DNA from 3 places in the Salinivibrio sp. MA607 genome. Region 2 is predicted to be linked to each of the others. Evidence: riboswitches for the same ligand, from Rfam matches in the RefSeq annotation. Region 2 holds a riboswitch; each other region holds the start of a gene.

Region 1 (3,233 bases), on a different contig from region 2:
GCCGATGGTAGTGTGGGGTCTCCCCATGTGAGAGTAGGACATCGCCAGGCTTTTATTACAATTGATTAAAGCAAAGAGATATAAGCCTTTAGTCATACAGAATTGGTGCGGAGTGGTAGTTCAGTTGGTTAGAATACCGGCCTGTCACGCCGGGGGTCGCGGGTTCGAGTCCCGTCCACTCCGCCACTACTTAGAAACCCTAGCTGAAAAGCTGGGGTTTTTTGTTATTGGACGACCAGACAGATCGCTTTATAAATAAGCGATTAAACGTTTGACTAGTAATTGATGGTGGTAATTTGTCGCGAGATCGCTACAATAGGCAACTATCTACAGGGGTATAGCTCCAACTGGCAGAGCAGCGGATTCCAAATCCGCGTGTTGGGGGTTCGAATCCCTCTACCCCTGCCAAATATTAAAGCATCGACATTGTCGGTGCTTTTTTTATGTCTACTGTCTGTAGTAGTAACCACGCCTTTCTTCCCTTTTTCTTCCTCCTGTTTCTTGTTCACATGTCGCGGTATGATGAGTTTTTACCAATCGAAAGGAGCACCCAGTGGTAAGCATATTGTGGGTAGGGCTTGGTGGCGCATTAGGGGCGTCCTCGCGTTTTTTAGTTTCAGAGTGGAGCGTCGCGGTGTTTGGTCGAGGATTCCCGTACGGCACCCTAATGGTTAATGTGCTGGGCTCATTAGCAATGGGCGTCTTTTTAGCGGCGATGAGCCAAGAGCTAATTGCCCCGGTCCCTTGGCGTCAACTGATTGCGATTGGCTTTTTAGGGGCTTTTACCACCTTCTCGACGTTCTCTGTCGATACCTTGATGCTGTTCCAACATGGAGAAACGGTGAAAGCCTTGCTAAATGTTGGTTTGAATCTCGCCTTATGCCTCGGAGCGGCAGCGATGGGGGCTTGGCTGTTGGGACGTATTACCGGGTAATAGAAAACATCGCGTACGTCGCTTGTTGTTGCGGCGGTGATTTCTTATACTGGCATTGAACTTGTCGGAGTGCCAATTGGCTGAGACCACATAAAGTGGGATCCGTTGAACCTGATCTGGTTAAGACCAGCGAAGGGAACAAGAGATGCTTCAGATCACAGACGCAACCCGTCTGCCAGTTTGCTCACATCTCAAATTCAGCGTTTTCCGGCAAGCATTAATTCCCATAATGAACACCGGAGTAATGCTATGTCGACCCGTAAACAGGCCCGCCTTGAGGCCAAATCCTTTATCGATTCCCTTTCTGCGCAAACCTACCCCAACTCGGAAAAAGTCTATGTCGAGGGCTCGCGACCTGACATTCGCGTCGGGATGCGCGAGATCCATCTTTCCCCCACCTTTGTGGGCGGCAGCAAAGAAAAGCCTCAGTATGAAGACAATGAGTCCATTCGGGTTTATGACACATCAGGGCCTTATACCGACCCACAGAGTACTATCGATATTTACCAAGGCTTAGCGCCAGTGCGAAAAGCCTGGATCGATGAACGTGCCGATACGGAGTTTCTTGATGCGGTGAGCTCTGACTATGCCCAAACCCGCCTCAGTGATGAAACCTTGGATGAACTTCGCTTTAGTGCCTTACCATCTATCCGCCGCGCGAAACCTAATCAGTGTGTGACTCAACTGCATTACGCACGCCAAGGCATCATTACCCCAGAAATGGAATTTATCGCCATTCGCGAAAATATGGGGCGTCAGCAGTATCGTGAAGAGCAGCTGAACCGCCAGCATCCCGGGGAAAGCTTTGGTGCGGATTTGCCATCACAAATCACCCCCGAATTTGTGCGCCAAGAGCTCGCCGAAGGGCGGGCGATTATTCCGGCTAACATTAATCACCCAGAAGCGGAGCCGATGATCATCGGGCGTAACTTCCTGGTGAAAGTGAATGCCAATATTGGTAACTCAGCGGTGAGCTCCTCAATAGAGGAAGAAACTGAAAAATTGGTATGGTCGACTCGTTGGGGTGCGGATACGGTGATGGATTTATCGACGGGCCGCAATATTCACGAAACCCGCGAGTGGATTTTACGTAATAGCCCAGTCCCGATTGGCACTGTGCCTATGTATCAGGCGCTTGAGAAAGTGAACGGCATTGCCGAAGACCTGACCTGGGAAGTCATGCGCGATACCTTGATAGAGCAAGCCGAGCAAGGGGTCGACTACTTTACCATTCACGCTGGGGTGCGTTTGCACTATGTGCCCATGACCGCCAATCGCGTGACTGGGATTGTCTCGCGCGGTGGATCGATTATCGCCAAATGGTGCTTGGCGCATCATCAAGAAAGTTTCCTGTATACCCATTTTCGCGAAATCTGCGAAATCTGTGCCGCTTACGACGTGTCTTTGTCGTTGGGCGATGGGCTGCGTCCCGGCTCAGTGGCAGACGCGAACGACGAAGCGCAATTCAGTGAGCTACGTACCCTGGGCGAGCTCACCAAGGTGGCATGGGAATACGATGTGCAGGTGATGATTGAAGGCCCTGGCCACGTGCCCATGCATATGATCAAAGAGAACATGGACGAGCAGCTCACCCATTGCCATGAAGCGCCTTTCTATACTCTCGGCCCGCTAACCACCGACATTGCTCCCGGTTACGATCATATTACCTCCGGCATTGGTGCGGCGATGATTGGCTGGTTTGGGTGTGCGATGCTCTGTTATGTCACGCCCAAAGAACATCTGGGTCTGCCCAATAAGGAGGATGTTAAAATTGGGCTTATCACCTACAAGCTTTGCGCGCATGCTGCGGACTTAGCTAAAGGACACCCGGGGGCGCAGGTGCGTGATAACGCCATTTCTAAAGCGCGCTTTGAATTCCGCTGGGAAGACCAGTTCAATCTATCCCTTGATCCGTTCACGGCACGCGCCTATCACGATGAAACACTGCCTCAAGAGTCGGGCAAGGTCGCACATTTTTGCTCGATGTGTGGACCGAAGTTCTGCTCCATGAAAATCAGCCAGGAAGTCCGGGACTACGCCAAAGAAAACGGCTATGCCGCCGCGGGTCAAGCGATTGATGTCGCTATGCTGGAAGACCCGTTAGCAGGCATGCAGCAAAAATCGCAAGAATTCCGAGAAAAGGGCAGTGAGCTCTACCTGCAAAAATCCCATCTTCAGCCACAACACGGTACTGAGGTGGAAGACAGCGACAAGGTGGGATCATGAGTTTGACTCCGTTTGCGCCTATGTCTGAAGGCGTAGGCCCATTATATCCGGTGGTGGACGATGTGGATTTGCT
Region 2 (3,233 bases):
CTAGCCAATAGTACAGTGGCGCGCCCACATCGCATTGGCGTTTGGGATAGCACACGACTGGTGATGCTGATTGAAGAACACGATAACCATGCCGTAGAAAAAGCCGCGCGCATCAATCGGTTGATCAGCGGACATCACACGCTCGATGGGCGTTTAATGTTTTTACGTTGCCACATTGGTATCAGCCGCACGGAGCTTGAGACACAAGATGTGGCGCAACTGTTTCGTCAAGCCATTTTAGCGATTCCGACGGATGACCAACTTATCGGCGAATATCAGCCTGAGCTTGACAGCCAAGCTCAGCGCGCGCATTTGATTCGCACCGAATTAGGGCCAGCACTGCAAAGCGGACAATTATCACTGGTGTATCAACCCAAATGGCGATTAGACGGCGGTTTGATGATAGGCGCGGAAGCGCTGTTGCGTTGGCAGCATCCGACCCTTGGGGCCATCAGTCCGGCGGAATTTATCCCCATCGCCGAACGCAGCGCAGACATGATCCAACTGGGCGACCACGTACTGGTGATGGCCTTAGCCGCGGTTGAATGTTGGCGAAAAAATAAACTGATCAACGATAGCTTTCACCTGTCAGTCAATGTTTCTGCCCAGCAGTTTCGCCCCGGCTTTGCTGACAGCGTCTTAGCTCGGTGCCAGGCAGTTGATGTCCCTTTGCATCTGATTCAATTAGAGGTGACAGAATCAGCACTGATCCAGCACATGTCGGTGGCACTGAAAGAGCTACAACAATTGCGAGATGCAGGCATGCATATCGCCCTCGATGACTTTGGCACCGGCTACAGCTCGCTCAGTTACCTTAAACAGTTACCGGTCGATTGGGTCAAACTTGATCGCAGCTTTATCCAAGACTTGGCTACCAACGCCAGTGATAAGCACTTGGTGGGTAGCGTGATTGATTTGGCCCATGGCTTTGGTCATGGTGTGGTCGCCGAGGGTGTTGAAAAAGAGGACCAGCAGTATGTGCTACAAACCATTGGCTGCGACCAAGTGCAGGGCTTTTTATACGCACGGCCGCTAATCCAAGAAGGATTTGAACAACTGCTTAAAACCGCCAATCAAGGCAACGCGACGATCAATAGCAATGCGACGATCAATAGCAATGCAACCAGCAATAATAATGAGATGGCCTAAACGCGCAATTAGCGCCATCATACTTGCGCTTTATCACTAAGGTTTATATTCTGACCGTGTTAGTCGGGGAGCAAGCAATTGCTGAGACTGCGAAAGCAGGACCCGTAGAACCTGATCCAGTTAGCACTGGCGGAGGGAACTGACGTGCTCAGCACACAAGGTCGCGCCATCGTGCGTGGTTTTGTCTCCTTCCGCCCCTCATGATTAAGGGGCCAATATGAACCAATCACCACCTGTTATTCTCACCATCGCCGGCTCAGACAGCGGTGGGGGAGCTGGTATTCAAGCCGATATTAAAGCGATTTCAGCCACGGGCGGCTATGCCTGCTCGGCGATCACCGCCTTAACTGCACAAAATACCTGTGGCGTTGAGGCCGTCTCGCCGGTCGACCCAGCGTTTGTTCGCGCGCAACTGAATGCTGTGTTATACGACATGCCGGTACGTGCCGTGAAAATCGGCATGCTCGCCAACCAAGCGATTATTCGCGAAGTAGCCGCTGTGCTCGCGCGTTCCCCGCACTTACCAGTCGTGCTCGATCCGGTCATGATCGCCACCAGCGGCGATCCGTTATTAGATGATGACGCCATGGATGCACTGATCAATACATTGATCCCGCGCGCGACCATTTTAACCCCCAACTTGCCAGAGGCCGCGCGTTTAACCGGGTGTCCTGTTCCGACAACCACCGAAGAGATGTACGCCTTAGTGCCGGCACTGCGCAAGCTCGGATGTCCGTATGTGATGCTAAAAGGTGGGCACTTGCATCATGCGCCAGAGAGTCTGGATGTGTGGATTAGCCGAGATACGTGTCAAACCCTGAGTGCGCGCCGCATTGAAACGCCTAACACCCATGGCACAGGCTGTTCACTGTCGGCGGCGATTGCCTCGTTTTATGCGCAGGGACTGACACCCATTGACGCCGGGCGAGCGGCTAAGCGTTATCTCACTGACGCCTTAGCGCATAGCCAACAGTTAATCGTTGGAAGAGGGGCAGGGCCGGTACATCATTTTTTCGCCTACCCCGCTGATGAAAGTGTTTATTTATCCAAGCATGCGTTGGTTGAATCGCACGCTCTCGTTAAATAATGCACTTTGATTAGATAGCGTGCTTACGCGGCGGACCAATGTGGCAAGCGCTGGGCGGCGATATAAAAAAGACGGTCGCCCGGCAATACTTTTGTCCCCACTGGCGGGTTCAAAACAATACCTTGGCCTTGGTCGATCCCAATTAAGGTGGCGTCATATTCTTGCTTGAGCTGACCAAAGAGATCGCCGGTATCGATTTCTGTTGCGTTACTCGGATAACGGGCACAGTATTGCGTCATCCCTTGTGACGTGCTCAAAAGCTCATGATGCAACTGACTTGAACCGGGATCCACCGCCGCTTTTGCTAGCATTTCGACCGACACCGACGGCACACATTCCGCATGCGGGTAGTGCTGTTTGAGGATTTGGCTTATCGCATCATCTTGAAAATACGCCAATAAATGCGCTGACGGATTTTTATGTGCGCAGAACAGAGCCGCTGACAAAGTAATATCATCTTCTGGGTTATCAATAATAATACTCGAGGCATGCTCGACCTTGGCGCGGGCAATGCCTTCAGCATCGGTAAAACTTGCCACGCGCACAAATTCCACTTCACCAGGCAGTGGGTTTTCGATTTCTGCGCGCGCACAAAGCACAATCGGGCGCTCACCGTGCACTCCGCTTTGCAATAAACGAATAAGCTGTATCGTACGTTGTCCGTTCCAGCCTAAGATAAGAAGATGATTTTTCACACTAATACTCCGTTTTCCTTGTAACCCGCGTCGCCAATAATCCACCAGTGATCCGGTGATATGCCCAATCACCACCGCAAACAACCCTAAGCCGCCGGGAATAATCCAAAAAGCCGTGATCCATTGCCCCCACTCAGTAACGGGGGAATAATCGCCGTAGCCAACGGTCGAGGCCGTCACAATCAAGTAATACACATAGCGGCTCAGCGATTGGGTCATCGCGGTCTCGCCCGCCCCATATAAAAGTAGCCAGCCAATCACGCCATAGGCGAGTACCACCAAGCCGAGCATACGCCCGTTCA
Region 3 (3,233 bases), on a different contig from region 2:
GATCACAACCCCGAGAGGTGGTAGAACCAACAATAAAGTCAGCGCAATCCAGAGACTGTCCCAACACTTCGCCGTGCGACTATCGAGTGCCGATGGAAGCGGTTGCACTTCGCTGGGGGTGTTGGCAATCGGCCGAGTCAGTGTTTGCACAATAAAAGCAAAGGTGCCGCACAAGAGCATTTGCCACAGCGCCAGAGCGGCACCGGTTTGTAAGTCAAAATCAAAATGAATGGCTTGATAGATAGCCAATTCAATGGTGGTCGCTTTGGGGCCACCGCCTAATGCCATCACGGTGGCGAAGCTGGTGAAACACAACATGAATACCAGTCCGACGACATGGGGTAGACTTTGCCGCAGATAAGGCCATTCAAGGTGGCGAAAACGTTGCCAGCCTCTTAGACCAAGCTGGGTTGCCAGGCGCCTTTGATCCGCCGGGATCCCTTCCAAGGCCTGCACCATCAATTGGGCCGAAAAAGGCAGGTTAAAGAAAACATGCGCAAGCAAAATGCCGCTTAAGCCATAGAGAGAAAATGGCATCGCAGCATCAAAGTACGCGAAGGCTTGTGCAATCCAACCGCTACGGCCGTAGATGGCAACCAATCCAAACACGCCCACCAATACCGGCAGCACCAGGGTCATGGCAAACAGTTTGAGTAGCCAAGCTTTCCCTGGAAATTGTCGCCGAGCCAGCGCATGGGCCACAGGAATGGCGAGCCCAACGCTGAGCACCACAGATAAGGTAGCCTGCTTAAAGCTAAACAGCGTGACATGGCGCAGATAGGCATCTTGCCACAGGGCGGACAGCTTCAAGTCTTGACTGTGTAAGAACAGCGCCCAGAGTGCGCTGCCAATTAATAACACGACCAAGCTGGCCGCGAGACTGCCCGGCCAGGTTCGAGAAGGGTTGAGCATCGACGTTATTCAACCAAAGCGGTTTGCCAATCGCGCACCCATTGCTGACGGTTACCCATCACTTCATCGGGCTGGTACAACAGGCTCTCTTCTGGTTTGTTCAGCGTATAGAAGGCGTCAGGCAAGCTAACATCGGTGACCGGGTACATCCACTGCGTGGTTGGGATCACAGACTGTGCTGTGTCACTGAGCATAAATTGTAGAAACGCATCGGCGCGTTCTGGTTGGTCGGTATAAGCAGACTTCGCCGCCACTTCAATTTGCATATAATGGCCTTCTTCAAACATGGCGGCGGCAAAGCGGTCATCATCGTCAGCGACCAGGTGATAGGCGGGCGAAGAGGTGTATGAAAGCACCATATCTGCCTCTTTGTTGAGGAACATGTTGTACGCTTCGGTCCAGCCTTTGGTCACGGTAATAGTGTTGTCGGCAAGGTCGCGCCATGCCTGCTGGCTTTGATCGCCGTATACTTTTTGGATCCACAGCATCAAGCCTTGGCCAACTGTTGACACACGTGGATCTTGGTAAATCACACTGATATCGTCACGCTCCTCAATCAAAGCCTTCAAGCTTTTGGGCGGGTCGAGCAAACGCGTGGTGTCATACACAAAGGCAAAGTAGCCGTAATCGTAGGGGATAAAGTAGGGATTATCCCAACCGCCGGGTACCTGTAGGCGCTCCGTATTCACCGCGTGCTCGGCGACAATGCCGCTACGCTCAGCTTCTTTCATCAAGTTAGTATCCATACCGAGTACAATATCAGCCTTGGTAGTATTGCCTTCGATACGTAAGCGATTAAGCAGAGCAGCACCGTCACTAAGAGACACAAACTCTAATTGGCAGTCACAGCGTTTTTCAAATTCGGCTTTGATTTTTGGCCCTGCGCCCCAATCGGCGATAAAAGAATCATAGGTATAGACCGTTAGAGGGTCGGCGGCACGGGCGCTGAGTGATAACAGCGATAAAGAAACCAGAGTGAGAACAGAGATCATAACTTTCACAGCACGCTCCTAAGTTGGGCGTGGGTGTTGAGGCAAGTTGATGGCAACATCAAGTCTCAATCCCTACGCCAGTGTTAGCTGGATCAGGTTCGATGGGTTTAGCGCCGCGCGCAATCTCAGCCATGAGGCTCCCCAATGAGTACGGTGCTATTGTACTGATTGGCTTAGTGTTCACCAAGCCTTTTAGTCCGCGAGTTGGTTAAGCGTCCAGTCGTAGTCATAATCCAAGCGTGCATCCTTGGGAAGCTTGATGTCTCTATATTGATTGATATGGGTGATCACCCCTTGTTCACTGCCGCCAAAGTCAGTCTCAAACCACTCATAGATAGAAGAAAGCTGCCACTGATTACCCTGCTGACTCACGCCTTTATCACTATTAATAAAGGTGTAGGCAGCTTGTTCTAATTGCGCATCCAAGGTGTCGGCTTGAAAGGCTTGCGGTTGCAGGTTAGGACAGCCAAGGCTGGCACAATTGACCGCATAGTGGGTACGCGGATCTTGCCATAGCGGACGCAAAATACGGTGTTCGATATCATTGAGCGTGAGGGCTTCGCCCGCCACCGTCACTACGTCATCATCCCACGGACCAAAGCTAAAGAGTCCACCGAGTTTGGTGATAGAACCGACTGGATAGGCGTCCAAAATCAGCGTCACCGTGACCGCATTGTAAAGGTTGACCCAGTAAGCATATTGTTCGTCTTTGCTCAGGGTGCGCGGATCGCGCTTGGTAAGCATGCGAATGTAATGATCGAGGGTCGCTTTATCGGCCTCGGTGACGGCTGCGTAGTTAAATAAGGTGTGCTGCCCCTGAGGCTGTAAATACTTATCGAGTAATACTTGCCAACTGTGATGCGTGAAGGTGGCTTGGCTGTCAGGATTATGTGCATCCCACATTGCCCAGTAGTCCGCTTTGGGCGCGGCTTGACTGATGAGCGGAAACACTAGCCCGAACAGAAGTATCAAATGTTTTTGCATTGTCAGTCCTTAATGCGATCAAACCTTCTTTGAGACTAGACCAAGCGAGTCAGCGGTTGGTTTCATTGAGGATAGAAAAATGGGAAGGAACGCCAATAAATGCGGAATAATCAGCACTTATTGGCGAGAGATGAGTGGATGGTATTACACCAAAAAATCAGGTATTTGCTGCTCAAAGCGCGAAATTTCCGCTTCGTGCTGTAACGTCAGCCCGATACTATCCAAACCTTCGAGTAAGCAATGATGGCGAAAATCATCCATCTGGAAGCTAAAGCAGTGTTCACCGGCACGGATGGTTTGGGCGGGCAAATCTAGCGTTACCGTCGCACCTTCATTTTCGGCCAC

Evidence for each region. Region 2 has a riboswitch for thiamine pyrophosphate ahead of thiD (bifunctional hydroxymethylpyrimidine kinase/phosphomethylpyrimidine kinase). Riboswitches for the same ligand answer to the same signal wherever they lie in the genome.
Region 1: it holds a riboswitch for thiamine pyrophosphate, as region 2 does, so the genes downstream of both, thiC (phosphomethylpyrimidine synthase ThiC) here and thiD (bifunctional hydroxymethylpyrimidine kinase/phosphomethylpyrimidine kinase) in region 2, are expected to answer to the same signal.
Region 3: it holds a riboswitch for thiamine pyrophosphate, as region 2 does, so the genes downstream of both, thiB (thiamine ABC transporter substrate binding subunit) here and thiD (bifunctional hydroxymethylpyrimidine kinase/phosphomethylpyrimidine kinase) in region 2, are expected to answer to the same signal.

What each region holds. Positions count from the first base shown of each region.
Region 1 covers NZ_MUFJ01000001.1:3,798-7,030, forward strand. The annotation lists rRNA gene rrf (5S ribosomal RNA) at 1-50, shown strand, start outside; tRNA gene BZG81_RS00030 (tRNA-Asp) at 110-186, shown strand; tRNA gene BZG81_RS00035 (tRNA-Trp) at 332-408, shown strand; gene crcB (fluoride efflux transporter CrcB) at 554-934, shown strand; TPP riboswitch at 990-1,089, shown strand; gene thiC (phosphomethylpyrimidine synthase ThiC) at 1,184-3,160, shown strand; gene thiE (thiamine phosphate synthase) at 3,157-3,233, shown strand, end outside.
Region 2 covers NZ_MUFJ01000024.1:9,290-12,522, reverse strand. The annotation lists gene BZG81_RS11575 (putative bifunctional diguanylate cyclase/phosphodiesterase) at 1-1,149, shown strand, start outside; TPP riboswitch at 1,204-1,304, shown strand; gene thiD (bifunctional hydroxymethylpyrimidine kinase/phosphomethylpyrimidine kinase) at 1,367-2,236, shown strand; gene BZG81_RS11565 (ion channel) at 2,260-3,233, opposite strand, start outside.
Region 3 covers NZ_MUFJ01000003.1:115,320-118,552, forward strand. The annotation lists gene thiP (thiamine/thiamine pyrophosphate ABC transporter permease) at 1-912, opposite strand, end outside; gene thiB (thiamine ABC transporter substrate binding subunit) at 918-1,904, opposite strand; TPP riboswitch at 1,957-2,058, opposite strand; gene BZG81_RS02605 (DUF547 domain-containing protein) at 2,097-2,888, opposite strand; gene leuD (3-isopropylmalate dehydratase small subunit) at 3,033-3,233, opposite strand, start outside.